One region of the Ligilactobacillus acidipiscis genome, then DNA from elsewhere that is predicted to be linked to it. Evidence: a T-box and tRNA genes for the amino acid it is inferred to sense, from the RefSeq annotation. Region 1 holds a T-box; the other holds one or more tRNA genes.
What was found. A T-box is a leader RNA that pairs with one kind of tRNA and senses whether it is charged. The one in region 1 lies ahead of leuS (leucine--tRNA ligase), so its partner is inferred to be a tRNA-Leu.
Positions count from the first base shown of each region.

Region 2: it has a tRNA-Leu gene. The T-box ahead of leuS (leucine--tRNA ligase) is inferred to sense a tRNA for this amino acid. The anticodon was not compared.

Region 1 is NZ_LT630287.1:1,019,137-1,032,882, forward strand. It holds gene metK (methionine adenosyltransferase) at 1-711, shown strand, start outside; gene BQ5903_RS04690 (LysM peptidoglycan-binding domain-containing protein) at 909-3,125, shown strand; T-box leader at 3,181-3,382, shown strand; gene leuS (leucine--tRNA ligase) at 3,453-5,867, shown strand; gene BQ5903_RS04700 (putative polysaccharide biosynthesis protein) at 6,095-7,756, shown strand; gene BQ5903_RS04705 (hypothetical protein) at 7,875-8,276, shown strand; gene BQ5903_RS04710 (type I restriction-modification system subunit M) at 8,464-11,046, shown strand; gene BQ5903_RS04715 (restriction endonuclease subunit S) at 11,046-12,335, shown strand; gene BQ5903_RS04720 (type I restriction endonuclease subunit R) at 12,382-13,746, shown strand, end outside.
Region 2 is NZ_LT630287.1:1,856,812-1,874,864, reverse strand. It holds gene BQ5903_RS08700 (IS30 family transposase) at 1-658, shown strand, start outside; gene BQ5903_RS08695 (WecB/TagA/CpsF family glycosyltransferase) at 847-1,584, opposite strand; gene nadE (ammonia-dependent NAD(+) synthetase) at 2,053-2,880, shown strand; gene BQ5903_RS08685 (hypothetical protein) at 2,968-3,399, shown strand; gene recQ (DNA helicase RecQ) at 3,456-5,282, opposite strand; gene BQ5903_RS08675 (SprT family protein) at 5,335-5,820, shown strand; tRNA gene BQ5903_RS08670 (tRNA-Leu) at 5,890-5,974, shown strand; gene BQ5903_RS08665 (beta-ketoacyl-ACP synthase III) at 6,146-7,138, shown strand; gene BQ5903_RS08660 (LCP family glycopolymer transferase) at 7,198-8,397, opposite strand; gene BQ5903_RS08655 (AEC family transporter) at 8,657-9,601, shown strand; gene BQ5903_RS08650 (coiled-coil domain-containing protein) at 9,991-11,121, shown strand; gene BQ5903_RS08645 (hypothetical protein) at 11,543-11,758, shown strand; gene BQ5903_RS08640 (NlpC/P60 family protein) at 11,746-12,696, shown strand; gene BQ5903_RS08635 (2,3-bisphosphoglycerate-dependent phosphoglycerate mutase) at 12,814-13,491, shown strand; gene BQ5903_RS08630 (C1 family peptidase) at 14,322-15,656, opposite strand; gene rpiA (ribose-5-phosphate isomerase RpiA) at 15,876-16,565, opposite strand; gene BQ5903_RS08620 (dCTP deaminase/dUTPase family protein) at 16,780-17,316, shown strand; gene radA (DNA repair protein RadA) at 17,584-18,053, shown strand, end outside.

The DNA of each region.
Region 1 (13,746 bases):
ACTGTGCGTAAATCCGGCGAACTAACTTATCTCGGCCCAGACGCCAAGGCCCAGGTAACTGTAGAATATGACGACAATGATCAACCGTTTAGAGTTGATACAGTTGTTGTTTCAACGCAGCATAAACCAGATGTTACTTTAGCTCAAATCCGTCAAGATGTGTTGGAACACGTGATCAAGGCAGTGATCCCAGCCAAGTTATTGGATGACAAGACTAAATATTTTGTCAACCCGACCGGCCGTTTCGTTATCGGTGGACCGCAAGGCGATGCCGGCTTAACAGGTAGAAAGATCATCGTAGATACATACGGTGGCTATGCTCATCACGGTGGTGGTGCATTTTCAGGTAAAGATGCTACGAAAGTTGATCGTTCTGCAAGTTATGCTGCACGTTACATTGCTAAAAATATTGTTGCTGCCGGGTTGGCGACCGAGATCGAAGTACAGTTGGCATATGCGATCGGTGTAGCTCAACCAGTGTCAGTCTCTGTTAATGCATTTGGCACGGCGAAAGTTAAGAATCAAGAATTAGTTGATGCGATCCGTGAAGTGTTTGACCTGCGTCCAGAAGGGATCATTCGAATGTTGGATCTTCGTCGTCCGATTTATAAGCAAACAGCTGCCTATGGTCATTTTGGACGGACTGATATTGAATTACCATGGGAACACACTGACAAAGTTGCAGAATTACAAGCAAAATTAGCTAAATAAGAGTTTTACAGTAAAACGTTAAACAGCCTGTTATCGGGCTGTTTTTTTTGAAACAATTTTAGTGCATTTTTAAGTACTTCAATGATATAATTAAAACTAACATAATTATTTTGTATAGGGGTTTTAATGCGTCTTACGCACTTTTTTAAAACACAAAGTTATATGGTTGCAAAATCTCGTTTTAGGGGGTTAAAGATTTGAAAAAGAGAAAAGAAAGAATTGAGCAGGAAAAAGCTCTTCAATTTACGGAAAATTTTAAATCAGTCAAGAAGGCTACTACATATATCGGGACAACTGTCATAATGGGGACAGCTGGTATTGGTTTGAGCCGCACTAAGGCACTGGCTGATTCAACTGTGCAAGTTGCAAACGGTCAAGCTAATAACAACAATAATGATTCAGCAGAAGCAGTGAACAACAATAATTCCGGGCAACCGGCTACTAACACCCAGGCGGCCAGTTCGTCTATTGCTAATAACAATACAAGTCAAACACAATCACAACAATCACAGTCTGTTGCCAGTCAAGCCAGCGCTGCTCAGCCGCAAAGCAACAGCAGCCAGCAGCAAGATCAGACTGTTGCTTCACAGGACACGGCTGCGGCTTCAGAAAACAGCAATAGCCTTTTACGCAGTTCTGTAACTGTCTACAGCAGCCCGCAAATGTTTATTGATAAAATCGCGCCGTCAGCAATGCAAGTTGCGCGTCAGCGTGGTTTATACGCCTCGATGATGATCGCGCAAGCTGCTTTAGAAAGCGGCTGGGGCAGCAGTACGCTGTCAACCAGTGCTTATAATCTATTTGGTGTTAAGTGGAATGGTTATGGTGCTTTTGTTCAAATGAATACAAATGAATATTATAGCGGGTCTAATCATACAGTTTCGGCTAAATTCCAGAAATATAATAGTTACACTGAAAGTTTGAATAATTATGCTAACTTGATTGTGGGGCATTTTCCTAATTCGACTGTTGGTAAGACCGCAAGTGTTGAGCAAGCTGCAGATAATTTAGCTCACGGTGTCTACGGCACATACGCCACTTCGCCGACTTACGCTGCTACTTTGAAGAATATCATCAATAATTATAATTTGAAAAAATATGATAGCCAGACCGGTTCGACTGGTAATACTTCAACGACGTTGCCTAACGCCAATTCGGGTCAAAATAATCAGCCAAGCAACACAAGCACGACTCCAACAGCTAACGGGCAATACTCCGTTAAATCAGGGGATACATTATACCATATTGCAACGACTCATGGGATGACGGTCGCTAGTTTAAAATCACTGAATAATTTGACGAGCAACAATATCTATGTCGGCCAAAAATTGAAACTGACTGGTTCAACTGCAAGCAATAATGGTTCTGCAAATTCACAGCCTTCAAAACCAACGAATTCGCAGCCTAATCAGCCAACTCAGTCAAAACCGGCAGATTCGAATTCGCAAACCTACAAGGTTCAAAAGAAGGATAGTTTGTGGTCGATCGCTCAGAAGTATCAAACGACGGTCGCTAATTTACGGGCTTGGAACAATCTTAAATCGGATATAATTTATGTTGACCAGACACTTAAGGTAAGTGCTTCTGGGGCGAATAAACAACCAGGTAAACAAACCAGTGGAACTTCACAAAAGCCAGCCGCTGACAATTCCAAGCAGCAACAGCAAGCAGACTATACCGTAAAGGCACATGACTCGTTGTGGTCGATCGCGCATTCGCATGGTTTGAGCGTGGCGCAGCTCAAATCCATCAATAAGTTAAGTTCTGATTTGATCTATGTCGGTCAAAAGCTGACTTTGAAATCACAGTCTAAACCAGGAACTTCGCAGACATCACAGCCTAATAAAGACCAAAAGCAGTCCGGTCAAAGCAACACAGCAGGTGCTTATACCGTTAAGTCGGGGGATTCTTTATGGGCAATCGCGCAAAAACATAATATGACGGTTTCTGCTTTAAAATCGTTAAACAAATTAACGAGTGATTTGATCAGTGTCGGTCAAAAACTGCAGGTCAAGGGCAGTCAAGTTCATACTGGGCAAAATAATAACCAGAGTTCTAAGACGACCACTGCCAACAAACAAACTAATGGAACTTATGTGGTCAAGAAAAATGATAGTTTGTGGTCGATCGCGAATGCACATAATACCACGATCGCAAAACTGCGTCAGTTGAATCATTTGACAGGCAGCGTCATTTATATTGGCCAAACCTTGAAAGTCCAGGGGCGCGCCTCGATCAATAAAACTACTTCAAAACCGGCTTCAGCTGCGCAAAAAAGTTCGTATGTTGTTCAGGCTCATGATTCTTTATGGAGGATTGCTACTAGAAATAAAATGACGGTCAACCAGCTGAAGTCATTGAACCACCTGGTTTCCGATACTATCTATGTCGGTCAGACTTTAAAATTAAAATAATTCAAATTGATTCAGCTATTGCATTCAAAAATGCGATTTGCTATAGTAATAGTTAATATTAACGTTGAGAAGGATCAGTAGGACTGAGCAGTGATACAGAGAGTATGCGGGCGGTGTGAGCATAACACTTATCAGTTTGAACTCACCTTTGAGTTTCTTGTTGAACAGAGTAAACAAGAACGGTATTTCCCGTTATGAAATTGAGTGTCGGCATTTTGCCGAAATTTAGGTGGTACCGCGAGTAATTCGTCCTATACATTTCCTCTTTTGGGGGAGTATGTATAGGATTTTTTTATTTTGACAAATAGGAAAGGAAGTCTTTGATCAATGGCTTACGATCATAAACAAATTGAAAAAAAATGGCAGAAATATTGGAAAGAACACCAGACCTTCAAAACAACTGAAGATCCTGCTAAGAAAAATTATTATGCACTGGATATGTTTCCTTATCCATCTGGACAAGGCTTGCACGTTGGACATCCAGAAGGTTATACGGCAACGGATATCATTGCACGCATGAAACGGATGCAAGGTTACAATGTTTTGCATCCAATGGGTTGGGATGCCTTTGGGTTGCCTGCAGAACAGTATGCTTTGAATACTGGTCATTCCCCACGTGAATTTACTCGAACTAATGTGGATAATTTCCGCCGTCAGATCAAGTCGCTTGGTCTTTCATATGATTGGAACCGTGAGATCAATACCACAGACCCTAGTTATTACAAATGGACGCAATGGATCTTTGAACAATTGTATAAAAAAGGTTTGGCCTATGAAGCTGAAGTTCCCGTTAACTGGAGTCCAGATCTCGGGACAGTCGTCGCTAATGAAGAAGTGATCGATGGCAAGACGGAACGCGGCGGTTTTCCTGTTATTCATAAACCAATGCGCCAGTGGGTCTTAAAGATCACGGCCTATGCCGACCGTTTGATCGATGATCTTGATGACTTGGATTGGCCTGAAGCAATTAAGGAACAACAGCGTAATTGGATCGGTCGTTCAGTTGGTGCGTCAATTCGCTTTAAAGTGGCAGATCATGATGATGAGATCGAAGTTTTCACCACTCGCCCAGATACGATTTTTGGTGCCAGCTGTATGATTTTGGCACCAGAGCATGAGCTGGTCAAAAAGTTAACGACCCCTGAACAAAAAGAAGCAGTTGAAAAATATGTGGCCGAAGTTTCACATAAATCCGACTTGGAACGGACTGATCTGGCTAAGAACAAGACGGGTGTCTTTACTGGGAGTTATGTGATCAATCCGGCGAACGGCGAGAAAGTCCAAATTTGGATCGCCGATTATGTTTTGGCTTCATACGGAACTGGTGCGATCATGGTCGTTCCGGCTCATGATGAACGTGACTATGAGTTTGCGCAGAAGTTTGACCTGCCGATCACACCAGTCATCGAAGGAGGCAACGTTACACAGGAAGCTTATGTGGGCGATGGCAAACACATTAATTCCGGTTTCTTGAATGGCCTCGGCAAGCAAGAAGCGATCGACAAGATGATCGCTTGGCTCACTGAAAAGAAAATCGGTGAAAAGAAAGTCAACTATCGTTTGCGTGATTGGTTGTTTTCACGGCAAAGATATTGGGGTGAACCGATTCCTGTGATCCACTGGGAAGACGGCGAAACGACCTTAGTGCCGGAAGATCAATTGCCGCTCTTGTTGCCAAAGGCGAAAGACATTAAGCCGTCAGGTACTGGTGAAAGCCCACTGGCTAACCTGGATGATTGGGTCAATGTTGTCGATGAAAACGGACGTAAAGGCAAGCGTGAAACTAATACTATGCCACAATGGGCAGGAAGTTCATGGTACTTCTTACGTTACGTTGACCCTACTAACAAGGATGCTTTGGCAGACTATGAAAAATTAAAGCAATGGATGCCGGTCGATTTGTATGTCGGCGGTGCTGAACATGCTGTCTTGCATTTGCTTTATGCTCGTTTCTGGCACAAGTTCTTGTATGACTTGGGAGTCGTGCCAACTAAGGAACCATTCCAGAAGTTGGTCAACCAAGGAATGATCTTGGGTAATAACCACGAAAAGATGTCCAAGTCTAAGGGGAACGTGGTTAATCCAGATGACATCGTAGAACAATATGGTGCCGATACTTTGCGCTTATATGAAATGTTCATGGGGCCTCTTGATGCTTCGATCGCTTGGAGTGAAGACGGTTTGAATGGGGCACATAAGTTTATCAAACGTGTGTGGAACCTGCTGATCGATGACGAAGGCGAGTTGCGTGACCGTGTAACAACGATCAACGATCATAAGTTAGATAAAGTTTATAATCAAACGGTCAAGAAAGTCACAGAAGACTTCGCAGAATTGCATTTCAATACGGCGATCTCAAGTTTTATGGTCTTTGTTAATGATTGTTACAAGCAGGATTCTTTGCCTTTGGAATACATGGAAGGCTTTGTCAAGATGTTGGCTCCATTGACACCGCATATCGCTGAAGAACTATGGTCCAGATTAGGTCATGTCGGCACGATCACCTATGCTCAGTGGCCAAGCTACGATGAAACTCAGTTAGTTGATAACTCAGTCCAGATCGTCGTTCAGGTCAACGGTAAAGTTCGGCAGCATTTGGATATCGAGCGTGATACTTCCAGAGATAAGATGCAAGAAATTGCCTTAGCTGATGAAAAGGTCAAAGAAGAATTGGCTGATAAGGAGATCAAGAAAGTGATCGCTGTGCCTAACAAGTTAGTCAATATTGTAGTTGGCAAGTAATTATGTGAACAAAGTAAGATGATTGAATGGAAGTACTCTTTGGGTACTTCTATTTTTTTAGGCGATTTTCTTTATTATTTCATAATGTTTTTCAAGAAACATTGCTAATCAACGGCAACTTCTATAGAATAGTTGTGAATGTAAATTTAATGTTATTGATGAAGAACGGTGGCATTGTCGTGTGCAGGTGATGTCAAATTAACTGGAAAGAAAGCAGGTTTATTTTGATGAGTGAACGTGAGGTCCAGTCAAGTGAAGAACAGCTCAAGCCAGCTGGATCTGAACCTACTGCTAAAGAAAAGATGTTGAAAGGGTCCGCTTGGATGACAGCGGGCAGTATTTTTTCACGAATTTTAGGAGCAATTTATATTATTCCGTGGTACGGCTGGTTTGGTAGTGACAAGTTACAGGCTAATGCCTTGTACACTAAAGGATATACTGTTTACAGCTTGTTTATCATGATCGCTACGGCGGGAATCCCTTCGGCGGTAGCAAAGCAAGTTTCGCATTACAATTCATTAAATGAATACCAAGTTGGACGACGATTATTTAAAAAAACGATGCTGTTGATGTTGGGATTAGGGATCTTTTCAGCAGGGTTGTTGTGGTTTATTTCACCGTGGATCTCGCAAGGCGATCCACGCATGGTGCCAATTTATCGTTCGTTATCATTGGCCTTGATTTTGATCCCAGTTATGAGCTTGGCCCGAGGCTTCTTTCAAGGTTATCAGGATATGGCTCCTTCGGCGATCTCACAACTAGTTGAGCAAGTCGTACGGATCGTTTATATGTTAGTCGCTACATACTTGATCATGAAAGTCTTTAACGGTCATTATGAACTAGGTGTTGTTCATTCAACACTCGGAGCCTTTTTCGGGGCGATCGGCGGAATCATCTTGTTAGTCTTTTATTATTTAAAAAAGCGGACTTGGTTTGATAATTTAGCAGACAGTAGTGCTAATGTGCTTTCGGTTTCAGATGGTGAACTGATCAAAGAAGTTATCTATCAGTCGATCCCATTTATTTTTGTCAGCATTTCGATGACCTTATATAACTTGTTTGATCAGTATACTTTCCAACCGATCATGCAAAAGGTCACTAATTTTACCTTGGATAGTATCAACGCACAGTACGCGCTGTTTGCAGGGAATGCCAACAAATTAGTGATGATCATCGTTTCACTGGCGATCGCGATGGCTTCCACGGCGATCCCGCTTTTGTCGGAGTTTGTCACGAAGGGTGATCAAGAAGGTACACGAGACCAGATCACTGATACATTGGAATTATTTTTCTTTATCATGCTGCCTGCCTCCTTAGGAATGGCAGCCGTGGCACGTCCACTGTATGTTTTGTTTTATTCATATGAGCATTTGGGTATTTATATCATGAGCGTTTCGGCGTATACTGCCTTAGCACTGGGCTTATTTTCACTGATGGCCTCAGTCTTGCAGGGGGTCTATCGTAATAAGATCGCGATCAAATATACAGTCGTTGGTTTGGTGATCAAGCTGATCTTGCAAGTCCCATTGACAGTTTGGCTGCATGGTTATGGTCCTGTCATAGCTACAGGGATCGGTACAGCCTGTTCTGGGATCTTGATGGTCCGCTATGTTTATTACGAATTCGGCTTAGATCTCGATCGTTTGTTAAAGAGATTCAACCAAGTGACAGTCTTTTCTTTGATCATGTTTGCGGTTGTTTTAGCGATCGTCTTTGGTTTGGGCCTTGTCTTGAATAAATACAGCCGGTTCATGGCGGTCTTGGTATTACTCTTGGCAGTTGGCGGCGGGGCTTATGTTTATGCCTGGCTAACATTAAAAACCAGAGTGGCCGACAAGATTCTTGGATCTAGGGCTGGATCACTTAGAAGATTGCTGCACGTTAAATAAGATATAGATAATGAAGCGAGTTCTCTTTTAAACGGAGCTCGTTTTTTTGATACAATGAAGTAAATTCTTTAATGTTTTTAGAAGTTAGCCATGAGTTAAATTTATGAGGAGGAGCCAAATGGAACTTTATACATATCAGGACTTCGAGAAAAAGAAAAGTGGTTTAAAGTTTGAAGAGGCAGACCAAATTTATAGTGAATTAGTTGGTTTGATTGAAATTGCTGGCCCAAAGGTAGAAAATTATTGGTCAGATTTTTTGCAGTCTTCGGTGATTTATGCAGCAATGCGTGGAAAATGGCTGTTATTGTCAAATGAACAACGAGCTGAAATGGATGATCAACGAACAAGCCAGCATGATAACGTCATTCATACGCTAAACATAGTCAAACGTTATTTGGATGAGCATGACTTAGAAAGTAGCTGGTATGAAGAATTGACGTTTAACCCTGTGCAAGCGCGTAAAAGGATCGGTGACTTCGCTTGTTATGTGTCATATGTTTATGGAGTCAATGCTAGATGAGAATATATGCATTCAGTTAAGTATTTAAATGAACGATAACAATTGTTGTTCTTGATTGAAGAGGCATCTCTGGCAAGATAATACCAGAAGATGCTTTTTTAGCTGATATCAAAATGCTAAAATAAAAATAGATGTATATTTTTATTTACATGAGAAATAATAGCTTGATACATGGAGGAAATACATAATGATTACTACTTCAGAAGAAATTAAACGTCGTCTATGGGACGGTGCTAATGATCTACGTGGTTCGATGGATGCTAGTCGCTATAAAGATTACATGTTAGGTCTGATGTTTTACAAATTCTTGAGTGATCAGACATTGGCAACATTTCGGTCGACAGCAGGAGTTTCCAAAAGTGCAAATAATGTTCAGGAATACGAAGAGGCCTATCAACAACTAGGAGATACTTTGTCTGGTATGATTCAAAAAGTTTTAGGTTATTATGTTTTACCAGAACATTTATATCAAACATGGGTCAAAGATATTAGAAATGGTGACTTTGAATTACAAAAGGTCATGGATAGCTTGAACTCTTTTGAGCGTAATATCGAGATCAAAGGCGATGCCGATGATTTTAAGGGGCTCTTTTCAACTTCCATCATTGATTTGACAGATTCAGCGTTAGGAAATGATTTAAATAAACGTAGTAAAAACATCAAAGACTTGATTTTGCTTTTTGCAGATCTGGATATGGTTGATTTGCAAAATGGAGATGTTTTGGGCGATGCTTACGAGTATTTGATCGGTCAATTTGCTTCTAGTGCTGGTAAAAAGGCAGGAGAATTTTATACTCCTCGTCAAGTCAGTGAAGTTTTAGCACAGATCGTGGTTAAATCGTCAAACATTTCGTCAGTTTATGATCCCACAGTTGGTTCAGGTTCATTACTCTTAACAGTGGGTAAGCATTTAAATAAGAGTGCGCAACGTGACTTGCATTATTATGGCCAAGAATTCATTACGGAAACATATAATTTAACGCGGATGAACCTTCTGTTGCATGGTGTTCGACCAGAAAATATGGATATTAAAAATGGGAATACATTAGCTGAGGATTGGCCTGAAGATCCAGAAAGGCCAGAGGAAGGTGTGCAATTTGATGCAGTCGTAATGAATCCACCTTACTCTGATTCTAAGTGGAATAAGCATGAAGATAAGCCGCTTAAAGTTAGTGATCCGCGTTTTGCTGATTTTGGGGTTTTACCTCCAGATTCTAAAGGCGATTTTGCTTATTTGATGCATGGTTTATACCATTTAGGACAAAAAGGGACAATGGCGATCGTGTTGCCTCATGGTGTCTTATTCCGTGGCGGAACAGAGGGTCAGATCCGTAAGCGTTTGTTAGAGAAAAATTATGTTGACGCGGTTATTGGACTGCCTAGCAATATGTTTACAAATACCGGTATCCCAGTTTGTGTTATGATTTTAAAGAAAAATCGAGAGTTGTCTGATCCAGTATTGTTGGTCGACTCATCGGAACATTTTGTGAAGATCGGTAAACAAAATGTTTTACGAGAAAAAGATATTGCACAAATCGTTGATACTTATGTTGATAAAATTGAAGTCGCTGGTTACAGTCATTTAGCAGACCGAAAAGAAATTATTGAAAATGAATATAACTTAAATATCCCGCGTTATGTAGAAGCTATGGATAGTGAAATTCCTCAAGATGTTGACGGTCACTTGTTAGGTGGAATACCAATGAAAAATATTGCTGACTTGAAAGTTTTGAACTCAATCGTTAAAGATGTATTAGATAATGCTTTAACTCCATTACGTGAAGGCTATGTTGAATTGAATGAGTCAGTAGATGATTTGACAAAAGAAGTTTTAGCTGATGAGAGGGTTAAAAACAAGTCTGCTGAAGTTGAGGGTAAAGTTACCGAATATCTACAGAAATTTTGGGGAAAATTAATTAGTGTCGACAGTGAAACAGAGCTAGAAGACCTACGTGACGAAATGTTGGCAGAGATTAAACAAATATTGTCAAAGTTTGATTACCTAGATGCTTATGCTGGTTATCAAATTATTGCCGAAATTTGGAAAAATACCTTGTTCAATGATACAGAACTAATTGCCGGGATGGGCTTTTATACTGCTGGACGCACACGTGAGCCCAATATGGTCACTAAAGGTACGGGGCAAAAGAAACATGAAGAGCAAGACGGTTGGATCGGTGCAATCGTGCCAAATGATTTGATCGCTAAGAATTTATATTCTGAACTAGTTCAAAAAATCGCTGATAGTAAAGAGCAGTTAACCGCAACAGAAAGTGAACTTAGCGAGTTAGTTGAGGCGGCTAAAGTTGAAGATAGTGACGAAAATAGTATTCTATATGATTCCATAAAGAAAAACAAAGATGATGAACCACAAGATTTTTTCGACAATAAAAAAATCAAAGCTGAACTTAAAGAAGCAAAAAAAGGGTCAGACGAATATCAATTGTTGCACAAAGTTTCGACCTTAATGAATCAGAAATCAAAGCTAAATACAGAAATAAAAAATCAAGAAAAAGAGCTTCAAGGTGCTGTTTATGAACGAATCGAAAACTTGACTAATGAAGAAGTAAATAGTCTGGTTTATGAAAAGTGGTTCGGTGGTATTGAAACTAAAATAGTTAATCTAGTTCAAGCTCCTTTGAAAAATGAATTACAAACTTTAGAAACGTTAAATACTCGTTATTCAACTACCTTATCTGACCTTGAAAAGGAAACTGAGCAAGTTGAAAGTGAATTTGAAAGTCTTTTAAGTGAATTGGTGGTGAAATAATGGCCGATAAGCAGAAAAATGTGCCTTATAGACGTTTTAAGGAGTTCGAAAATGCAGACGCTTGGGAACAGCGAAAGTTTGATGAATGTTTTAATTTTCCTGTGTCTACAAATTCATTATCTAGAGCATTGTTAAATTATGATGAAGGCGATATTAAAAGCGTTCACTATGGAGATATATTGATTAAATATCCAGCCATTCTAAATATTAAAAATGATAAAATTCCATATATCACAGGTGGTAAATTAGAAAAATATAAATCTAGTTTGCTCGAGAACGGCGATTTGATTTTTGCTGATGCAGCTGAAGATGAAACTGTTGGAAAAGCTGTTGAAGTCAATGGTTTAACTGAAAAAAATCTCGTAGCAGGATTACATACAATAGTTGCAAGATCAAAAGATAAAAAAGCTGAATTTTTTCTAGGATATTATATCAATTCAAATACCTATCATAGACAACTTTTGAGACTGATTCAGGGTTCAAAAGTATCATCAATTAGTAAAGGAAACTTACAAAAAACATTAGTATCTTTTCCAAAAGATTTTGAAGAACAACAAAAAATCGGTTCATTCTTCAAAAAGATAGATGAGACTATCGCTCTTCATCAGCGTAAGTATGATAAGTTAAAAAAATTAAAATCTGCTTATTTAACGGAAATGTTTCCTGCGGAAGGAGAGCGTAAGCCGAAACGAAGATTTTCTGGATTTACTGATGATTGGGAAGAGCGTAAGTTGGGTGAAGTTGGCAAGGCTAAGTCTGGAATTGGATTTCCAGATGCTCAACAAGGAGGTAAGCAAGGGACTCCATTTTATAAAGTATCAGACATGAACAACCCAGGTAATGAGGTTGTTATGATGAATGCCAACAATTACGCAAGTGACTCTCAACTTAAAGAAAATAAGTGGAATCCCATTAACCCCCAAAATAGTGGTGTTGTATTTGCAAAAGTAGGGGCAGCCATATTCCTCGATAGAAAGCGAATTGTCGATACTTCTTTTTTAATTGATAATAACATGATGAGTTATTTGTTTGACTCTTCTTGGAATCGTTATTTCGGTAAGACATTATTCGAAAAGTTAAGATTATCTAGATTTGCTCAAGTCGGAGCATTACCAAGTTTCAATGGTTCCGATGTTGAAGATATCAAGGTGATGATACCCGAGGAATCTGAACAGAAAGTGATTGGCGATATGTTTGAGAAGTTAGATGACACTATCGCTCTTCATCAGCAACAGTTAGAAAAGCTGCAAAATTTGAAACAAGCATACTTGAATGAGATGTTCGTTTAAATTTAGCGTAAGTATATTCGAAAATTTAAAAAAGGGGGACAGTGAAGTGAGTGAAGTTGTTAAAGATGCTTCTGAAAGGACATTTCAACAAAACTTTGTTGAGGCCTTAGCTGAATATAAGTGGGATGCCATGGAAGAATTAAATGGTAATACACATGAAGTTACAGTCGCTGATTTAATAAAAAATTGGCGAGTGCAATTGAACCGTATCAATGCTGATCAGTTGGAAGGTGTGCCGCTAACAGACGAAGAATTCGATCAAGTATTAGCTAAAGTTAGTCAGATCAGTAATAGCTACGAAGCTGCTAAACTTCTGTCGATCGAAGAATCTACTGGAAAAATTGATGGAATATATCGGGACGACAATTTAAATGTTACTCGAAGGCAAATTACACTAACAATTTTTAAAAAGGCAGAAGTACGTGGGGGCGACTCTTCTTATCAAATTGCGCGTGAAGTTAGAACGCCTAATAATAATCGCTTTGACATTGTTTTGTTGATCAATGGTTTGCCATTGATCAACATTGAACAGAAACGAACCGATAAAAATTTAGATGAGGCCTTTGGTCAGTTTAAACGATACTATCGAGATGGCGAATATAGCAATAATTTTATGGCTTTTTCGCAAATGATGGTGGTCACTTCCGAAATTGAAACACGTTATTTTGCGACTCCAAAATCGGTTGATGATTTTAATCCCAGCTTTGTTTTTCACTGGGCGGATGAAAATAATCGACCAATTAATAATTGGAAAACAATTACTAAAACATTATTAAAAATTCCAATGGCACACCAAATGGTTGGCGATTATTTGGTGATCGATGAAGCTAATGATCAAGAAAATCAAAAGCATATGCTAATGCGACCTTATCAAGTGTATGCTTTACAAGCAATTGAGGCAGCTGCATTCGGACGAGATGATAAAGGTGTCGGGCCTCACGGGGGCTTCATCTGGCATACTACTGGCTCAGGTAAAACCATCACTAGTTTTAAAACTGCTTTATTTCTCTCAACTCGTGGAGGTTTTGATAAAGTAGTTTTCTTGGTTGATAGACGGGAACTTGATAGTAATACTTCTGATAGTTTTAAAGCATATTCTGCTTATGAATCAGTTGATGTTGATGATACTAATTCAACATATCAACTTAAAAAACAGTTACGGTCACTAAAGACTGGAATTGTTGTTACGACGACCTTTAAATTGAATTCATTAGTAAAAGAGCTTAATGAAAATCATGATCAGAGTTTAGCTGAAAAAAAGATGGTCTTTATTATTGACGAAGCTCATCGCACAACTATGGGACAAATGATGGGTGACATCAAGTATTATTTCAGAAAATATGGTTTATTCTATGGTTTCACAGGCACGCCATTGTTTGAAGAAAATAATGTGAAGGGTAAAGTTAATAAA
Region 2 (18,053 bases), 840 kb from region 1:
TCATTACCCGGGCTTTCCCTGCCCATCAACGGCTACGGTCTATCGGTATATCGAGGCTGGCAAGCTCCCGGAGCTTCACAACTATGATTTACCCATGAAGCTACGTCGCCGCGTTAAACGCCCGAATCACCGACATGCCCGCCTGAATAAAAAACGGCTTGGACAGTCCATTGAAGACCGGCCCGCAGTGGTTCGGAAACGTCAGGAGTTGGGCCATTGGGAAGGCGACTTAGTGAAAGCCAAACGGGTTGAGTCCGAACCAGCTTTAATGACGTTAACCGAGCGAGTTAGCCGGATGGAAATTATCGTTAAATTGCCTGATTACCGGGCAGAGACTTGCCGGCAAGCCCTCCAAGATACGATTGATGATTACGGTGCAGAAAACTTTCGGACGATCACGTTTGACAACGGCTCGGAATTCGCTAGTTTAAATCAGGTTCAAGGAACGGAAATCTACTTTGCCCATCCATATTCTCCCTGGGAACGGGGCACTAATGAGAATGTGAATGGTCAATTAAGAGAGTTCTTCCCAAAGGGGCATTCCTTTAAAAACCTCTCATTAGTGGATCTGCAGTTGGTTCAAGACACGCTGAATCACCGTCCCCGCCGCTGTTTAAGCTATAGTTGTCCAGCGGATGTTATGCCACAACTGGTTTAACTTTCTAGACCAATTATAAGAATAGGCCATTAGTGTTGCACTTAACTTGACAATTGAGGGTAAAAAAATTGTGGCCCACCAGAGGTGAAATACAAGACCCCCGGTAGACCACAATTTTCAATTTTTACTTGAAACTTAACTTTGCCTTAGTACTTCTAAGTAACATTTTAATTAAAATCATTTCTGGCTTAGCTTTTGTGTGTTAGTTTTTGCAGGTAGACCAAGCCTAAATATTTGGGAAGTGCCATCATTCGCCCTATGCGGCTTGGTTCTTTCAGAAAACGATAGAGCCATTCAACATGGTGATCTTGCCATTTTTGGGGTGCTCTTTGGGCAAAACCCGCTAAGACGTCGAAACTACCGCCTACACCCATCCAGATGGCATCTGCAACATGACGGTATTTAGCAATGAAATATTCTTGCTTGGGAAAACCCAACGCTGCGAAGACAAAGTCGGGATGAGCACTTCTGATTTTTTCTGCCACTGCATCTTCGTCTTCAAAGTAGCCGTCTTGCCAACCACAGATCTTGATCCCAGGGAATTTTACTTCAACTTTAGTGACGGCAGCTTTGACCACTTCCGGTTTTGCTCCCAACAAGAAGACGCGTTTGTGATGTTGGCTCGCCCATTTCAATAAAGCTAGCATACTATCAAAGCCAGTGATCCTTTCTGGAAGAGGGGTCCCGAGGATTTGAGCGCCCTTAATGATCCCGATTCCATCGGCGGTGGTGTAGTCCGCCCCAGCAACTATTTGGGCGTATTTATGATTTGCCCTAGCCGTTAAAACTATTTCTGGATTGGCCGTTACGATAAAGCGGTTTTGCTGGTCAAGGCTGTCTTGATAGACTTGATTTAGAAACTGTTGGACAGTTGCTTGAATAAAGTTAACTCCGAGTACGGAGACTTCCGTAAACTTTTGGCTCATTTTGACCCTGCCTTTATTTCTTATAAGTTGCTACCATTATACCAAATGTATGCTTGAATAGACCAGCAAGTCCAAATCTTATTAAAAATGCTATAATTATTGCTGTTGTTTAGCGAAATGTGTGTACGAATAGCCAGTCATGTTCCACAATAAGATTTAAAAGAGTCTGGTGCAAAATTTTTGAAAAAAATGGTGATATTCGTGTAAAAATCGCTTAAAAAGTGTAAAATAACACCTGTGGTAGAAAATATGACATCAATTTTTGATCAGCTTTAACTGCTGTCAATTTGGCAGGAAAAGTGCAAAATTTGCTCGGCTAATTACGGGGGGGAATCAACCTATACCACTTTGAACAAAGTCAATGACATTAAAGGCTACCATGTAATGTTCAATAAAGAAAGTAAAAATTGTTAGTAAACCTGGTTTAAAAACCAACGTTTATTTTTAACCATACGAGGAGGAATATGGATGCGTCCGTTGCAAAAACAAATTATTTCCGAACTACGAGTAGTTCCTGAGATCGACCCCAAACAAGAGATCAGGCGTTCAGTCGACTTCTTGAAAAATTATCTCAGAAAATATTCATTTCTTAAGTCTTTAGTTTTAGGGATCTCTGGTGGGCAGGATTCAACTTTGGCCGGTGTTTTGTGTGAACAAGCCGTTAGTGAATTGCGCCAAGAAACAAGAGACCAGGACTATCAATTTATTGCCGTCCGTTTGCCATACGGCTCACAAGCTGATGAACAGGATGCCTTGGATGCGATCGAATTTATGCAGGCCGATCAGATGGTCCGAGTCGACATCAAGGATAGTGCCGATGCCATGATGGCCGCTGTTGAAGCTAATGATCTCACTGTCAGTGATTTCAATAAGGGCAACATTAAGGCCCGGGCCCGTATGATTGCTCAATACGCTGTCGCTGGTGCTAAGGCTGGTGCTGTCGTTGGGACTGATCACGCCGCTGAAGCGGTAACTGGCTTTTATACTAAATTTGGCGATGGTGGTGCCGATATTACACCTCTTTGGCGTCTAGACAAGAGACAAGGCAAGGCTTTACTGACTTATTTAGGTGCTCCTAAGCATTTGTATGAAAAAGTTCCGACAGCCGACCTGGAAGAAGATCGACCTGCTTTACCGGATGAAGTGGCTTTAGGCGTCACTTATCAACAGATCGATGACTATCTGGAAGGTAAAGAGATTGCAGATAGTGCCGCTGAAAAAATTGAAAATTGGTATTTGAAAACACAACACAAACGTCATTTACCGATCAACGTCTATGATGATTTTTGGAAATAAAGCAAAGAAGAAGGGGATGACCCTTCTTTTTTGTGTGGGCAATAAAATGGTATACTTGTTGTAATTGGAACTAGAGGAGGAACGATTTTGAAGAAAAAAGCTGATCTGGGGCACTACTTACAAACGATCACAGACATTTTACAAGCGACTGAAGATATGGGTGGAAATCTAAATTCATACTTTGACTTGGCAAATGGAGTCGCGACTGACAAGAAAGAATTAAGTGCAGACCAGTACGCACAGATCCAGGAAAGCTTTAGCCAGGGAATCGAAGTCTATCAGCAAAACATGGCTAAGCTTGAGAAAATCAGCGCACCAGTTGCAATCATCGGGCCGCATAAGCAGTTAGTGAAAGCGTACCGTGATTTTGTTGCTGGGTGTGAGAAAATGCATGCCAGCATTGATTATTCGGGGCAAAAGATTGATGGCCCAGCCTTTAAGGAGTCAGAACAGGAACAATCTGATGCCATGGATCACGTTAATGCCCATATTGGCCGGATCATGCAACGAGTCGGTTAAGATAGGGTGGATAAAAAAGCATTTCCCCGCAGCAGACGAGAAAATGCTTTTTTTATTTAAGCTAGGTCGGAAGGTTCTTTGTCACGATAACTGTCGAGTACGGTCAGGAATTGTTGTCCGTATTTGGCTAATTTTTGTTGGCCGACACCCTTGATCTCTAACATTTGCTCAAGTTCATCCGGCAATTGACTGCACATTTCATGCAAAGTCTGATCAGAGAAAATAACGTAGGGCGGGACTCCTTGTTTTTCGGCCAGTTCATAGCGTAAAGCTCGCAAACGTTCAAATAATTCAGAATCCTCGGGGTTAGCACTATTTTTTTGAATAATAGCTACTTTGCGAGTCACCATACCTTGTCCCCGCAAGATATCCGCCCCTAATTGTGTGACATGTAAGGTCGGATACTGCGGGTCCGGCATCGTCAAGTAACCGCTGGCCGTTAAGTAATCGATCAATTCTTCGATCTGATTGGCCTTGGTGTCGTGCATAATACCGTAGGTCGGCAGCTCGGTCAAGTTCAGTTCTAACACTCGCTTGGCTTTTGAGCCGGCTAAGACCTGGGCAACCAGTTTCCGACCGTAACGTTGGTGCATCCGCATTACACATGACAAGATCTTTTGAGTTGTGACGGTAATGTCAGTTTCTTGGCGGTCATCGGTACAGTTGGAACAGGTACCGCAATCTTCCATGTCTTGACCAAAATAATTTACGATGAATTTTTGTAAGCAAGTCTGTGTGTTGACGTAATTTACCATACTTTGAATGTTATGGTAAATGACTTCTTTATGTTTTTCATCGGCATCAGAGTTTTCTGCAAATAAACGTTGAATCTGCATGTCTTGCGCAGCATACAGCAAGATCGCCTCTGCATTTGAACCATCGCGTCCAGCCCGGCCGGCTTCTTGGTAGTATGCTTCTAAACTACCTGGCGCTTGAGCATGGATAATATAGCGGACGTTACTTTTATCGATCCCCATGCCAAATGCGTTTGTTGCTACAATGACTGATAAGCGGTCGAATAAAAAATCTTCCTGATTCTTTTTCTTAACATCTTCAGGTAAACCAGCGTGATAGACTGCGGCCTTGATCCCCGCTTTTTGCAGCATAGCACCGATCTGTTCTGCTTTTTTGCGGGTCGCTGCGTAGATGATCCCCGCTGAATTTCGATTAGCTTTGACGTATTTTAAAATAAAATTGTTTTTGTTTTGCCCCTTGACTACTTTAAAAGCTAAATTAGGACGGGCAAAACCGGTTTTGACTTCGTTTTCTGGTGGAATATCTAGACGTGCCATGATATCTTGTGCGACCGCAGTCGTTGCTGTGGCAGTCAAAGCGATGATCGTTGGCTGAGATTGGATCTGTGGTAGAATAGAGCTTAGAGCTAAATAACTTTTACGAAAATCATGTCCCCATTGTGAAATACAATGAGCCTCATCGATGGCTGCTAAAGCAACATGTAAGTGTTGGAGCCGTTCCATGAACCCCGGCTGCTCCAGACGTTCTGGTGCAATGTATAAAAGCTTTAGCTCACCATTAGCTGCTGCTGCTAAGATTTGGCGTGTTTCTCCCCAGCTTTGCGAACTGTTGATGAATCCGGCGTGGATCCCGCTATCCCTTAAGGAATCGACTTGATCTTTCATCAAGGAGATCAGCGGTGAAACTACCAGAGTCAAGCCAGGCAGCAATAAAGCCGGCACCTGGTAGCACAGCGACTTTCCACCCCCGGTCGGCATGATTGCTAAGGTGTTTTGCCCGGCCAAGATTTGGTCAATGATCTGTTTTTGGCCAGGGCGAAATTCAGTATAACCGTAGTATTTTTCTAATATATCTTGTGGAGTCAAAGAAAAGCTCCTTTCTAAAAACTTCATCTTAAATTTTAGCATTTTATGGAAGAGATTTTTAGACTTGAATTTAAATTAGTGTAGGAAGTGTCCAATGACAAACGATGACTTGCAAAATTTAGTTGAAAAACTCTCTAACGATTTCTTTGGGCGCCCGTTTTTGCATCGTGCTTTTTTCAACAAACGTTTGCGTACGACCGGCGGCAGATATCAGCTGGCGACCCATGATATTGAGATCAATCCAAAAATGTTGACAGAACATGGCAAACAAACTTTGGTCGGCGTGATCAAACATGAGTTATGTCACTATCACTTGCATTTAGTGCATGCAGGATACCGTCATTGCGATAATGATTTCAAACGTTTGTTACAAGAAGTCGGCGGCTCACGCTATGCACCACGAGCGAAGCAAGCTGTCCGGCAAAAACGAAAGTATTTGTACCAGTGTGTTTCATGTGGGCAAACATATCCACGGGTCCGGCGAGTCAATACCGATCGTTATGTGTGTTCTCGCTGCCACGGACATTTGCAGCTGGTTGCAAATGGCGCTTGGATCGGCGATAAAGAGGTACTGCGTTAGTGTAATGGCTAGTACAATAAAAAACTATTGCAGAATTAATCAACCTTTGATATAATAATATTTGTTGTCGCGGGTATGGCGGAATTGGCAGACGCGTCAGACTAAGGATCTGGTGAGCATTGCGCTCGTGATGGTTCGAATCCATTTACCCGCATCAAAATAGGCCGTGGGAAACTGAAAAGTTTCCTGCGGTTTTTTCGTAAGGCAAGTGTTTTAAGCCTTGTCTTATGAAAAAATAGGGGGAGCAGTGTTTTTTTTGTGCTGTTTTTAAAAACAAAAAACTTTTTGCAGCTGTTAGCTGGCAAATGAATCTGGGGTGCAGAATATGACATACGTAACAGCTAGGGCTTGGGCCGAATATTTTCCGCCACGAGTTGTAGATAACGATGAATTGAGCTCTTTAATGGAAACGTCTGATAAGTGGATCCAGACACATACCGGGATCAAAACTCGCCACATCGCAATTGATGAGAATACTTCTGAGATGGCAACTAAGGTCGGCGAGAAGTTGCTGGCACAGTCTAAACTTCGTGCTGCTCAAATAGATATGATCATTGTCTCAACGATCTCTCCTGATGCTTTAACACCGTCAACAGCCGCCTTGGTCCAAGCTAATCTGGGAGCGACCACAGCATTTGCATATGATATTTCGGCAGCCTGTGCGGGTTTTGTGTTTGCATTAAGCACTGCGGAAAAATTTATTCGCAGCGGTGCCTATCATAATGTGATGGTGATCAGTGCGGAAAACAACTCGAAGATGCAAGACTTTAAGGACCGGACTTCAGCAGTTTTTTTTGCCGATGGGGCAGCTGGGATGATCATCAGTTCTACGCCGGAAAAAGAAAAAGAGATCTTTGTTGCTGAAAAACTTTGTACCGCTGGCAATGCTGACGTTATTCACAGCGGAAGGATCGCACCGTTAAAGGAGATCTCTGCTGCTAATTATCCTAAGGTAGATGCTTTTTACCAGGATGGACACGCTGTTTTTAATTTTGTAACTGAAACCGTCACGAAACACATTGCTGATTTTTTACAGAAACAAAAAATCTCACCGCAGCAACTTGATTTAGTGGTACCTCATCAAGCTAACTTACGTTTGATCGAAAAGATTGCGGCTTATCTGGACTTGCCAACGGATCGCTTTGGCGTGAATATTACCGACCATGGAAATACTTCTTCAGTCGGTATCCCATCAGTTTTAACTGAAGAGTTAAATGATAGGGATCAAGTGGGCCTAGTTTTGTTGAGCGGTTTTGGGGCAGGTTTGGCCTATGGTAGCTTATTACTAAATTTCTCCGGTTGTGACCTGAATCAATAATGGCAATAAAATATCCTGACACTGTTCATTTCAATGTCAGGATATTTTTTATCTGTATTTTAATAGCCGTAAGTGCCAGTGTCTTGAGATTGGCTGTAGGTTGATCGTTGTCCAGAATAATCTTGACCACCGCCATATATTTGGGCTTGTCCATTTTGGCTTTGATCAGTCGTAGACCCTGTGGTGCCTTGTCCCTGACCCCTTGAGCCATCACTTTCGACCGGGTTACTGAAAGTTTCGGTAGTTGGTTGCAAGTTGAGCTGTTCACGGATCCGGTCAGAAGTCTTCTTCTTTTCTGACGATGAGGCAATTTGATAAGAAGCACCGCCAAGCATTGCATCATTTCCACGTAATGTGTAGGAGTCAACTTTTTTACCAGCACTCTTATAGTTGCTTTCAATCGTCATCATATCGTCATAACTTAGGTCGGTTTTCATGTTTGTTTGGATCGACTTGAGCAAGTCTTGGAACTGAGTGATAGATGAGACGCTGATTGCTTGATTAATGATCTCTTCTATAACTTGCCGTTGACGTTTTTGCCGACCATAATCACCTTCTGGATCATCGTAACGCATTCGTGAGTACGCGAGAGCCTGTTTACCATTCAATGTAACTTTTTTACCCTTAGTAACATCAGCATCGCTGTATTTGAAAGTCAAAGTTGGGGTGACGGTGACACCGCCTAATGTGTCAACGATCTTACGCAAACTGCCCATGTTTACCAGTAGGTAGAAATCGATCGGGACGTCCAATGTATTTTGTACGGTTTTGATCGCAGTCGAAACACCGCCGATGGTGTAAGCCGAATTGATCTTATCGTAGGAATTATCCGAGCCGGCGATCCTAACTTCAGTATCCCGCGGGATACTTGTTAAAGTGACATGCTTTTTTTCCGGATTGACTGTTGCGATAATGATCGTATCTGTGCGGCCTTTATCTGAACGACCCAGATCACCGGTATCCGTTCCCAAAATCAATAAGGAAAAAGGCTTTTTATTTTTGATCACGTCAGAAACATTGCGCATTTTTTTGACATTTGATTCTGTATAAGTATCGTTGAGGGTATTTTTAGCGGAATGTAACATGTGATAACCATATGCAGTTCCGCCATAAATTACTGCCAGTCCAACGACTAAAAGAATAGCACAGATCCTTTTGCGCCAGGTATGCTTTTTTTTGAACTGGTGTGAACTCCCGTTATCTTGCCGACGCAGGGGTGTTTCATAATAGTCCTCTTCGTTGTTATTTTTATTAGCCATATATGACTCCTTTATGTGTTCTCAAACATAATTGAATTATACACTTTAAGCCTTTTTTTTGAAATAAGCTGAAGAGCTTTTTAGGAAAATTAAACAATTAGCAAAAAAATTCATGAATTTAATGAGTGGTTGCTGAGAGAGTATGAAAAGTGTGGTGAGCATATAAAATATTTTGCTTCGCTTTTCATGAAAATAAAAAACGAGTATACTCACAAGTAAGATAGGTTTTGTAATACAGAGTTAGAGAGAAGAGTTTATTTTGAGTGTGTTTTTACAAAGTATTTCGGGTGTCATTATTATTTTGGTCTTGATCATCGTCGGATATGTTCTGGCAGCTAGAGGATGGTTTCCCGGTTCAACTGACAAGCTGATTGCTGAGCTAGTTACGCAGATCGGCTTACCATGTTATATGATTGATACGATCACTAGTCGGTTCACAGCACATCAGCTGATAGGGATCATTCCTGACTTGGTGTTTCCGATCATTTCGATGTTGATCTTGATGGTCGTGGCACTTCTTTTTGCCCGGATATTTAAGGTTTCCGGCAGTCATCGCGGCTTATTTTCATCAATGTTCTTCAATTCAAATACAGTTTTTGTTGGTTTGCCAATTAACCAAGCCTTGTTTGGCAGCAAGAGTATTCCCTTTGTTTTGATCTATTATATGGCAAATACCACGATTTTTTGGACGATCGGGACATATTTTATTCAAAGAGATGGGATGCAAGATGCTAAGTTTAACCTAAAGACTACGGTCAGAAAAGTTTTTTCACCGCCATTGCTAGGTTTTATCGTTGGGGTACTGCTTGTTTTGCTAAAAATCAAATTACCGTTATTTGTGATCAAGGACTTAAGCTATCTAGGTAATTTGACGACCCCTTTGTCCATGATCTTTATTGGGATCTGTGTGTATAATGCCGGCCTAAAGCAGCTGTCACTGAAGAAAGACAATCTATTGATCTTGTTAGGACGTTTTGTGTTAGCACCATTATTGATGACACTTTTGGTGGCATCGACCAATTTTCCTACTTTAATGAAACAAGTCTTTATTTTGCAATCAGCGATGCCCGTGATGACAAATGCACCAGTTGTTGCTCGTTTGTATAATGCTGATGCTGATTATGCCTCCGTAATGGTCACAGAGACGACTTTTCTCGCGTTGATAGTTGTCCCAATCTTAATGGCTTTGACGCAGAATATATAATATATAAGCAAATAACCTTTAACGTCAATATCAGGGCGTTAGAGGTTATTTTTCACTAAATATAGTTAATTCCGAATAAAAATTAAAAAAAAGTTCGCAACTGAATGAAATTATTGTAACAAATCTTAAAAATTGTGGAAAATATAAAGAAGCTAGTTGTAGGCACAAAACCTTGTTGGTTATCATGTTTATTGATGAACAAGCGTTGTTGTTTTTTGTTTGTGAAACATTTTTGTAATATAAGAGTCTTTTTTCTTAAATAATATCAGTTTTTGTAAATATAATGTAATGGTTATCCTATGTTAATAATGATAATATGGAAATCGTGGTAATTAAGCGAACGAAAAATATTTATTAAATTACATTATTTTACATAGGAGAACATATTCATGAAGAAAAACTTACTTAGTCAATGTGCCATCGTTTTGGCAACAGTTACAACTATGAGTGTCGTTGCGCCAGCTGTTTCAGCTGATACTGCTGCTGATTTAAACGATGTTAACACTGAAATCGCAGCTACCAAGAAGAAAATCGCAGATTCACAAAAGAAGATCGATGCAGCTACAGAACTGCAGATGGAGAAATCTCAAAAAATCAACGATTTAAAAGTTCAGATCAGCAAACGTGATGGTCAGTTGAAAAAACAGGCTCAATCAGCCCAAATCAACAATTCCGGTTCTATTTTGGATTTTGTGACTGATTCTGACAGCATTTCAGACGCGCTTGGTCGGACTGTCACTGTTGCACGTGTTGTTCATGCCAACAACCAAACAATGGAACAACAAAAAAATGATCAAGAGCAAGTTGAAAAAGAACAAGCAGATTTGACTAAATCAGTTAAAGATGAAGAAAAATCAAAGATGAGTTTATATCGGGATATGGCTTCCTTGAACGCTAAAGAAGCAAAATTAGCTGCTCAAAATGATAAAGAAAATGCGGCAAAACAAGAAGCAGCTGAAAAAGCAGCTCAAGCTGAAAAAGCAGCTAAGAAGGCTAAGAATACACAAGATGCTTCATTGGCGGCTGATAAAGCTAACGCTGCTGCTCATTCTGATACCAACAAAGATAATCAGCAAAAGCAACAAGCATCTGTCGACAACGGTTCAAATGCTGGTAACCAAACTGCCCAAGCTGCAATGCAACAAGTCAGCACGGTCAGTCATGGTAATGGTGGCGGTGCTAACGGTTATCCATATGGTGAATGCACTTATTTTGTTAAAGTTCATGCGCCTTGGGTAGGCGGACACTGGGGCAATGGTCAGGAATGGGCTGGTTCAGCAGCTGCTGCAGGTTTCCGTGTTGATCATTCACCTTCTGTTGGGTCAGTAGTTGTATTTCCAGGTGGTTCAAATGTGGGGGGATGGATTGCAGCGCCCGGCTATGGACATGTGGCAATCGTTACTGCTGTGAATGGAAATAGCTTTAGTATCATTCAAGGCGGGAATGGTTTCTCAAATCCTATGGGTGGCAATCCACAGACTGTAACATTAGGATCAGGTATGTCATTTATTCATCAATAATAAATATTAAACATGAATATGAAAAAAGAGTACACTTGTGTGCTCTTTTTTGTTATACGTAAAACTTTATATTTGAAATATCTGGAAATAAATTATCCAAATGTTACAAAATGTAATCTAACTTGGTGATGAATAAGCAAATAATAATTGCAGCAAAAGTAAGGGACGACCAAAGCTCAGCAATTAACAAGGAAAAGCTATTGTGGAACAAGCGGCTAAAAAGAGTTGATTTGCCGGCGTTTCACAAAAATTTGTAAAATAACTGTAATGGTTATGGGCATAACTTAATGATATTATTACCATTGTAGGATTTAAATTGTTTGTAGGGTTTACATATATAAGCGTTGTAAACTAGTCGGGTGCTGCTTTACTAATAGCAGGTACCTATGTCTGGTGACTTTTAATAGGAGAATAGTATATTATGAGAAAAAACTTTTTAAGCAAAAGTGCTCTTACACTGGCAACCGTTACGTTATTGAGTGTCACTGCTCCAAGTATCTCAGCAGACACGACTTCTGATTTGGAAAACGTTAATACTGAAATTGCAGCTGCACAACAGAAATTGAAGGCTGCTCAGCAAGAAATTGGGAGTAACACAAAATTACAAGTAACTAAGACGCAAAAATTGCTGATTTAAAAAAAGACATTTCAGAAAGAAACGGTCAGTTACAAAAGCAAGCACGCTCAGCACAGGTCAATAATTCAGGTTCTGTTTTGAAATTTATCTCTGATTCAGAGAGTTTTTCCGATGCTGTGAGTCGGACTATCACTGTAGCTACAGTCGTACGGGCTAACAATCAGACTATGAAGCAGCAAGAAGACGACAAAGCCGAAGTTGAAGCGCAACAAACTGCTTTGAATAAGTCGATCAAGAAAGACAAGACTTTACAGATCGAGTTAATGCAAAGTAGTGCTGACTTGGATGCTAAGCGGGCGGAACTGAATGCTAAAAAGAATAAAGAAGACGCAGCTGCACAAAAAGCGGCTGCAGATGCCAAGAAGGCTGCCGACGACGCAGACAAGGCTAAAACTATTGCTGCCGCAACTAAGGCTGCTGACACTGCTAAAGACAGTGTTGGCAATAAAGACCAAGGCCAGCAAGCAACAGAACCTGCGAGCACACAGACAGTTCAATTAGCAAGTAATAACAATAATGCAAAGCGTAATAATAGTGCTGGCAGTAACGGTGGTAGTGGGAGCTTCACGCCTGCATCGGCTGCGTCATATGGTTCAGTTACAGCGTATGCACTTTCATTTGTAGACAAGTCGCCATATGCGTGGGGCGGGACAACTCCTGCAGGATTTGATTGCTCTGGTTTCGTGCAATACGTATTTGGCAAAAAAGGCAAGTCCTTGCCACGTATGACGACTGCACAGGAAAACGCGGGTACTCAGATCCCTGTCGGTCAGGCTCAAGCTGGTGACTTATACTTCTGGGGCGGACGTGGCAGTTCATACCACGTTGCCATCGCTTTAGGTGGTGGAAGCTTTGTTCATGCACCGGCACCCGGACAAAATGTTTCAGTTGGCAATACTCACTATTACACACCATCATTTGCTGTTCGTTTAAATTAAGATTAAAGATGTATTATCCAAGCACGGGAGAGATCCTGTGCTTTTTTGCTAGGACTGTTTTTTACATTAAAAATTTGCTATGATAAGTGGCGAAGAGAGTAGAGAGGATGAGCTCTAATGTCAAAATTGGTTCTTTTACGTCATGGTCAAAGTTTGGCAAATAAAGTCAATGAATACACGGGTTGGTCAGACTCCCCGCTGACAGAGTATGGGATCAAGCAAGCTCATGAAGCAGGCAAATTACTGCTAAAACAGCAACTTGAATTTACTGATATTCATACTTCGGTTTTGGTCCGTGCTATTAAAACGTCCAACATTGTTCTGGATGAATTACACCAGTCATATATCCCAATTCATAAAACTTGGCGTTTAAATGAGCGCCATTATGGTTCATTGCGAGGCTGGAATAAAGATGACACCCGTAAAATTTTCGGAGTCGAGCAGGTTGCTTTGTGGAGACGCTCTTATTATGCAGTACCTCCTAAGTTGGAATTTCCAGACCGAGACCGTCGTTACGCTGATTTACCGGATAGTTCATTACCGTTGGCGGAAAGTTTGGCAATGGCGACGGAGCGGATCGTGCCTTATTGGGTAGATTCAATTGCCCCTAAATTGTTGGCGGATAAAAATCAGCTAGTAGTCGCTCACGGTAGTACGGTGCGTGCGATGATCAAATTTATCGAGCAGATCAGCGACAAGGATATTGATGGAGTTGAAGTTGCTAATGGCGAACCGATTATTTACACTTTCGATGACAAATTAAATTTACAAGACAAACAAATAATCACGCATTAAATCAAGTGATCACGGAACTTTAGATAACGGTGCTTCTTGGCTATTAGGGCTGAGAGGCTTTTTGTTTGGACTGAATTGTTGAGTCAGAGCAGCAGAATGAGTGGTGAAATTTGTTTAATTTGAGAGAAATGTGATGCAAAGTCGGGCGAAGTAAGCGTCACAAATGAAAATGTGACGCAAAGTTTGACAAAGTAAGTGTTACAAATGAAAATGTGACGCAAACTATGGTGAAGTAAGTGCTACAAATGGGAATGTGATGCAAACTTTGGCGAAGTAAGTCATACAAGTGAGAATGTGACGCAAACTTCGGTGAAGTAAGTGTCGCAAGTGAGAATGTGACGCAAACTATGGTGAAGTAAGTGTTACAAATGAGAATGTAACGCAAACTATGGCGAAGTATGAGTTACAAATTGGAATGTAACGCAAACTATGGCCAAGTAAGAGTCACAAGTTGGAATGTGACGCATAGTCGGGCGAAGTAAGAGTCACAAGTTGGAATGTGATGCAAACTATGACAAAGTAAGAGTCACAAGTTGGAATATAACACAAACTTTGGCAAAGTAAGTCGCACAAGTCGGAATGTGATGCAAACTATGGTGAAGTAAGAGTCACAAGTCGGAATGTGACGCAAAGTCGGGTGAAGTAAGTCTCACAAGTGAAAATGTAACGCAAACTCCAGCGCAGTAATAATCGCAAATGCTGCAAGAGACTGTAAAAGCGGCAACAACAAAACGAGAGACAGCCCGTTTTGTCAGCAGAAAGATAAAGACAAACAAAAAACACCACATACTACTACAAGCAACACGTGGTGTTTCAAATATCCTATTAAATTAAGCTAATGAACCCATTGGATCCCATGGTGCAAGAACTTTAGGTTCTTCTTTCAAAGCTTCTTGCAATTCTGCTGGCAAGAACTTCTTGTTAACAACAACTTGGTAGCAGTATTCGTCCATCCAGCTGTCACTCATTACGAAGAAACCTTTTGTTCCGACTTTGTTACCCCAGGAGTTTTCAACTTTCCACTTCGTTGGTTGATCATTTACCAAATCAACACCAGTCAAGACCATAGCGTGAGTCATTAAGCTTTCGCCATAATCCAAACGCTCTGCCTTAGACATTGAAAAGTCAATGTCGAATAATTCATCGTTGCTGTAAAGTTCAGTATCCATGATACCTTGCTGACGGTCAGATGATTGGCCAACGTCACAGCCGAACCAAACACTTTCGCCGGATTTTAATTGTTTAACAGCAACATCACGGAAGGTGTTCATGTCAACGTTTAAATGGCGAACCTGACGGCCATCAACGACATTGCCCAGCATTTCAACTGTGTACATATGGTTGTATGGTTTGTCATCAGTTGGTCCGTTGATGATCGAAACGTAGTCATCCAAGTTCCAGCCAACATACTTATCAAAGAATTCCCTTGGTGTGATGTTTTGGTCGATGTGATAGTTGTTATCCTTGTCACGGTATTCGAAGTCAAATGTTTGTGTTGGTTCACCGAAACTGTATGCACACATACGGTAAACTTCATTCAACATCTTGTCTTTGCGTGCTTGAATGTCTTCATCGCTAGCCTTGCTTGCGACTAATTCGCGTAATTCAACGGCATCTTTACGTAATTTAAGATTCAATGTGCTGTTGAATTCGCCAGAAGCTGATGAACTCTTGGTTTCAGGCATTACTGATTGAGGAACGACACCGTATTTTTGAATCAAAGCGATGACCATATCCCATTGGCCGCCATCTTGTTGCGGCGTTGTCATCAACCAGCTGACTTTACGGTCGCTAGTTGGAAGGTCTGCCGTTTTCAAAACATTTTCATAGAAATAGTTTGCTTTTTCAAGTTTGTCCCAGAAATAAGTGTAGCTTTGGGATAATTCGAAGTCATCGGCAACTTTGAAGTTATTGTGAATGTCATGACGCATCGTGTTCAATGCAGCAAACATCCAGCAACGGCCAGATTGTTTTTGGTTAGCTACTTCACCGGTGTCTAAATCAATTGAGAAAACAGGATTCATATTGATTTTTGAACGATAGTCGATACTTGTAGCTAAGATACCATTTTTCGTTACAGCACGTTCGGCAACTTGTGCGCCTTCATGTTTATCAAGATCTTGTTGATAATTTTTTAATTGATCAGCAGTAATAGCTTTGGTCATTAAAAAGTCACTCTCCTTTAACAGTCTACTCATATATTACGTCATTTTTTAATAATAGTAAATATAATTTGCTCAGACATATTTTACAAAACATAAGCAGATGGTTCAAAGCAATGGTAGCCAGCAAGGCACCTGGAGAAATTTGCACAGGCTGGCAGTTTTCTCAATAAAAATAAGAGAGGCTGACCAGTCTCTCTTATCATATGGAAATATTTTAATTTAACGGTGGGCATCTAAAACTTCTGGACCATCGGAGCGGCCAACGATCACGGTGTTGACCATGTTCAAGAACAAGCCGTGCTCAACAACACCAACTTCTTTGATCAAATCCGCAGCTAAGGTTTCTGGATCCAAGATATCATGGAGGTGCAGGTCAATGATATAGTTTTCTGAGTCAGTTAAGAGTAGGCTGTTACCATCTGCACTCTTGCGGAATGTTGGTTGGTAACCCTTCTTTTCAAAACGTTCGAAGACTTTTTGACTTCCGTAAGGAATGACCTCAACCGGCAGTGGGAAAGCACCTAAGTTTTTGACCATCTTGCTTTCATCCACGATCCACATGACCTTGTCGGAGTTAGTTGCAACGATTTTCTCAAACAATAGGGCTGCACCGCCACCCTTGATACCTTGAAAATCATCGCTGATCTCATCGGCACCATCGATGGTCAAGTCGATATGGTCAACGGCATCAACTGATTTGATAGTGATCCCGAGATCTTCGGCTTGTTTGGCAGTGGCTTTGGAAGTGGTGACTCCAGTAATATTCAATCCTTCAGTTTTGACGCGACGTCCGAGGGCATCGACCATAAATTTTACGGTCGAACCGGTCCCTAAACCAACTGTCATACCGTCTTTGATCCATTCAACGGACTTTTCACCAACCAGTTTCTTTAATTCATCCTGCTTCATGACGAGCTGTCTCCTCCTCGTGATTTTCCTTAAGTTTAAACAAAGTTTTTTTTCGGTAAACGGCGGAAAAATTTGTTAAACTTGATTTCTTTAAGTTCCTATATTATAGCATAAGGTTTATTTAATTAAAAAAAAAGTTCTAATGGGTCAATCGGATATTGAAATATGTTATCATGAAAATATATGAAAATTTATGTGAAAATGAGGGTCGAAAGTGAAAAGAGGATTCGAAAAAGTTAGCAGTTATGCTGCACAGGACATAAAATTACCACAAAGAGCAACACAAAATGCTGCAGGCTACGATTTTTTTGCTGCGAAAGATTTTGTGTTACCAAGTATTTGGAAGAAAAACTTCATTAAAGTTCTCGCTGCGCTTAGAAAAGGCCTAACGATCAATGAGGATGAAATGGCAAATGCTCAAAAAATATTAAAACCGTACTTAGTGCCAACGGGTATCAAAGCCTATATGGGTGACGATGAATATTTATTACTGGCTGATCGTTCCAGTGCGCCATTGAAACGCGGCTTGGTCTTACCCAATGGTGTGGGTATCATCGATGCTGATTATTATAATAACGATAGCAACGAGGGAGAAATTTTCTTTCAACTTTTGAACTTTTCTCTCTTTGATCAAACGATCAAGCAAGGTGAAAAACTCGGCCAGGGGATCTTTATGCCGTATTTAACAGCTGATGGTGAAGAAAGACCGCAAACCAAGCGGACAGGCGGTTTTGGTTCTTCCGGCAGATAAGACTAAGTTTTTTTGAAAGAATAATAAGCAGATTTTACGCTGGTAGTTCGAGAAAATCAGTTCGTTGATCAGGTCAACAAATTTATTTGAAAAGTGTGTCATGTTTTGACACATTTATAGCGCCGAAAAACGCGCTATTGTTTTTGATTGAATAACGACGTAAAACTTGGGCTTGAACGCCGAAACGGCTATAATTTGCACAAGATACTACATTTGTCGCAAGCTGATGTTGTGATCCATCTATTTAGAAAGAAAGGGGGCAGCCAATTGGCAAAAGCAAAAATCAAATATGTCTGCCAGAACTGCGGGTATTCTTCACCGCGCTACTTGGGCAGATGTCCGAATTGCGGTCAGTGGAATACATTAGTTGAAGAAGTCGAAAGAAAAGAACCTAAGGCGTCTGTTTCTTCATTTTCCGGCGGAACAGCGACTTCCAGCAAGCCGCAGCTATTAAAAGATGTTTCCTTGAAACAAGCGCCACGGGTGCAAACGCAGATCGATGAGTTAAATCGAGTGCTCGGTGGCGGGATCGTACCGGGCTCATTAGTTTTGATCGGTGGTGATCCGGGGATCGGTAAGTCTACTTTGTTATTGCAAGTTTCTGGACAGTTGGCACAAACGGGCGGCAAAGTCCTTTATGTTTCTGGAGAAGAAAGTGCAAATCAGATCAAGATGCGTGCTGACCGTTTGTCAGTCTCTAGTGATGATTTTTACCTCTATCCGGAAACTGACATGGG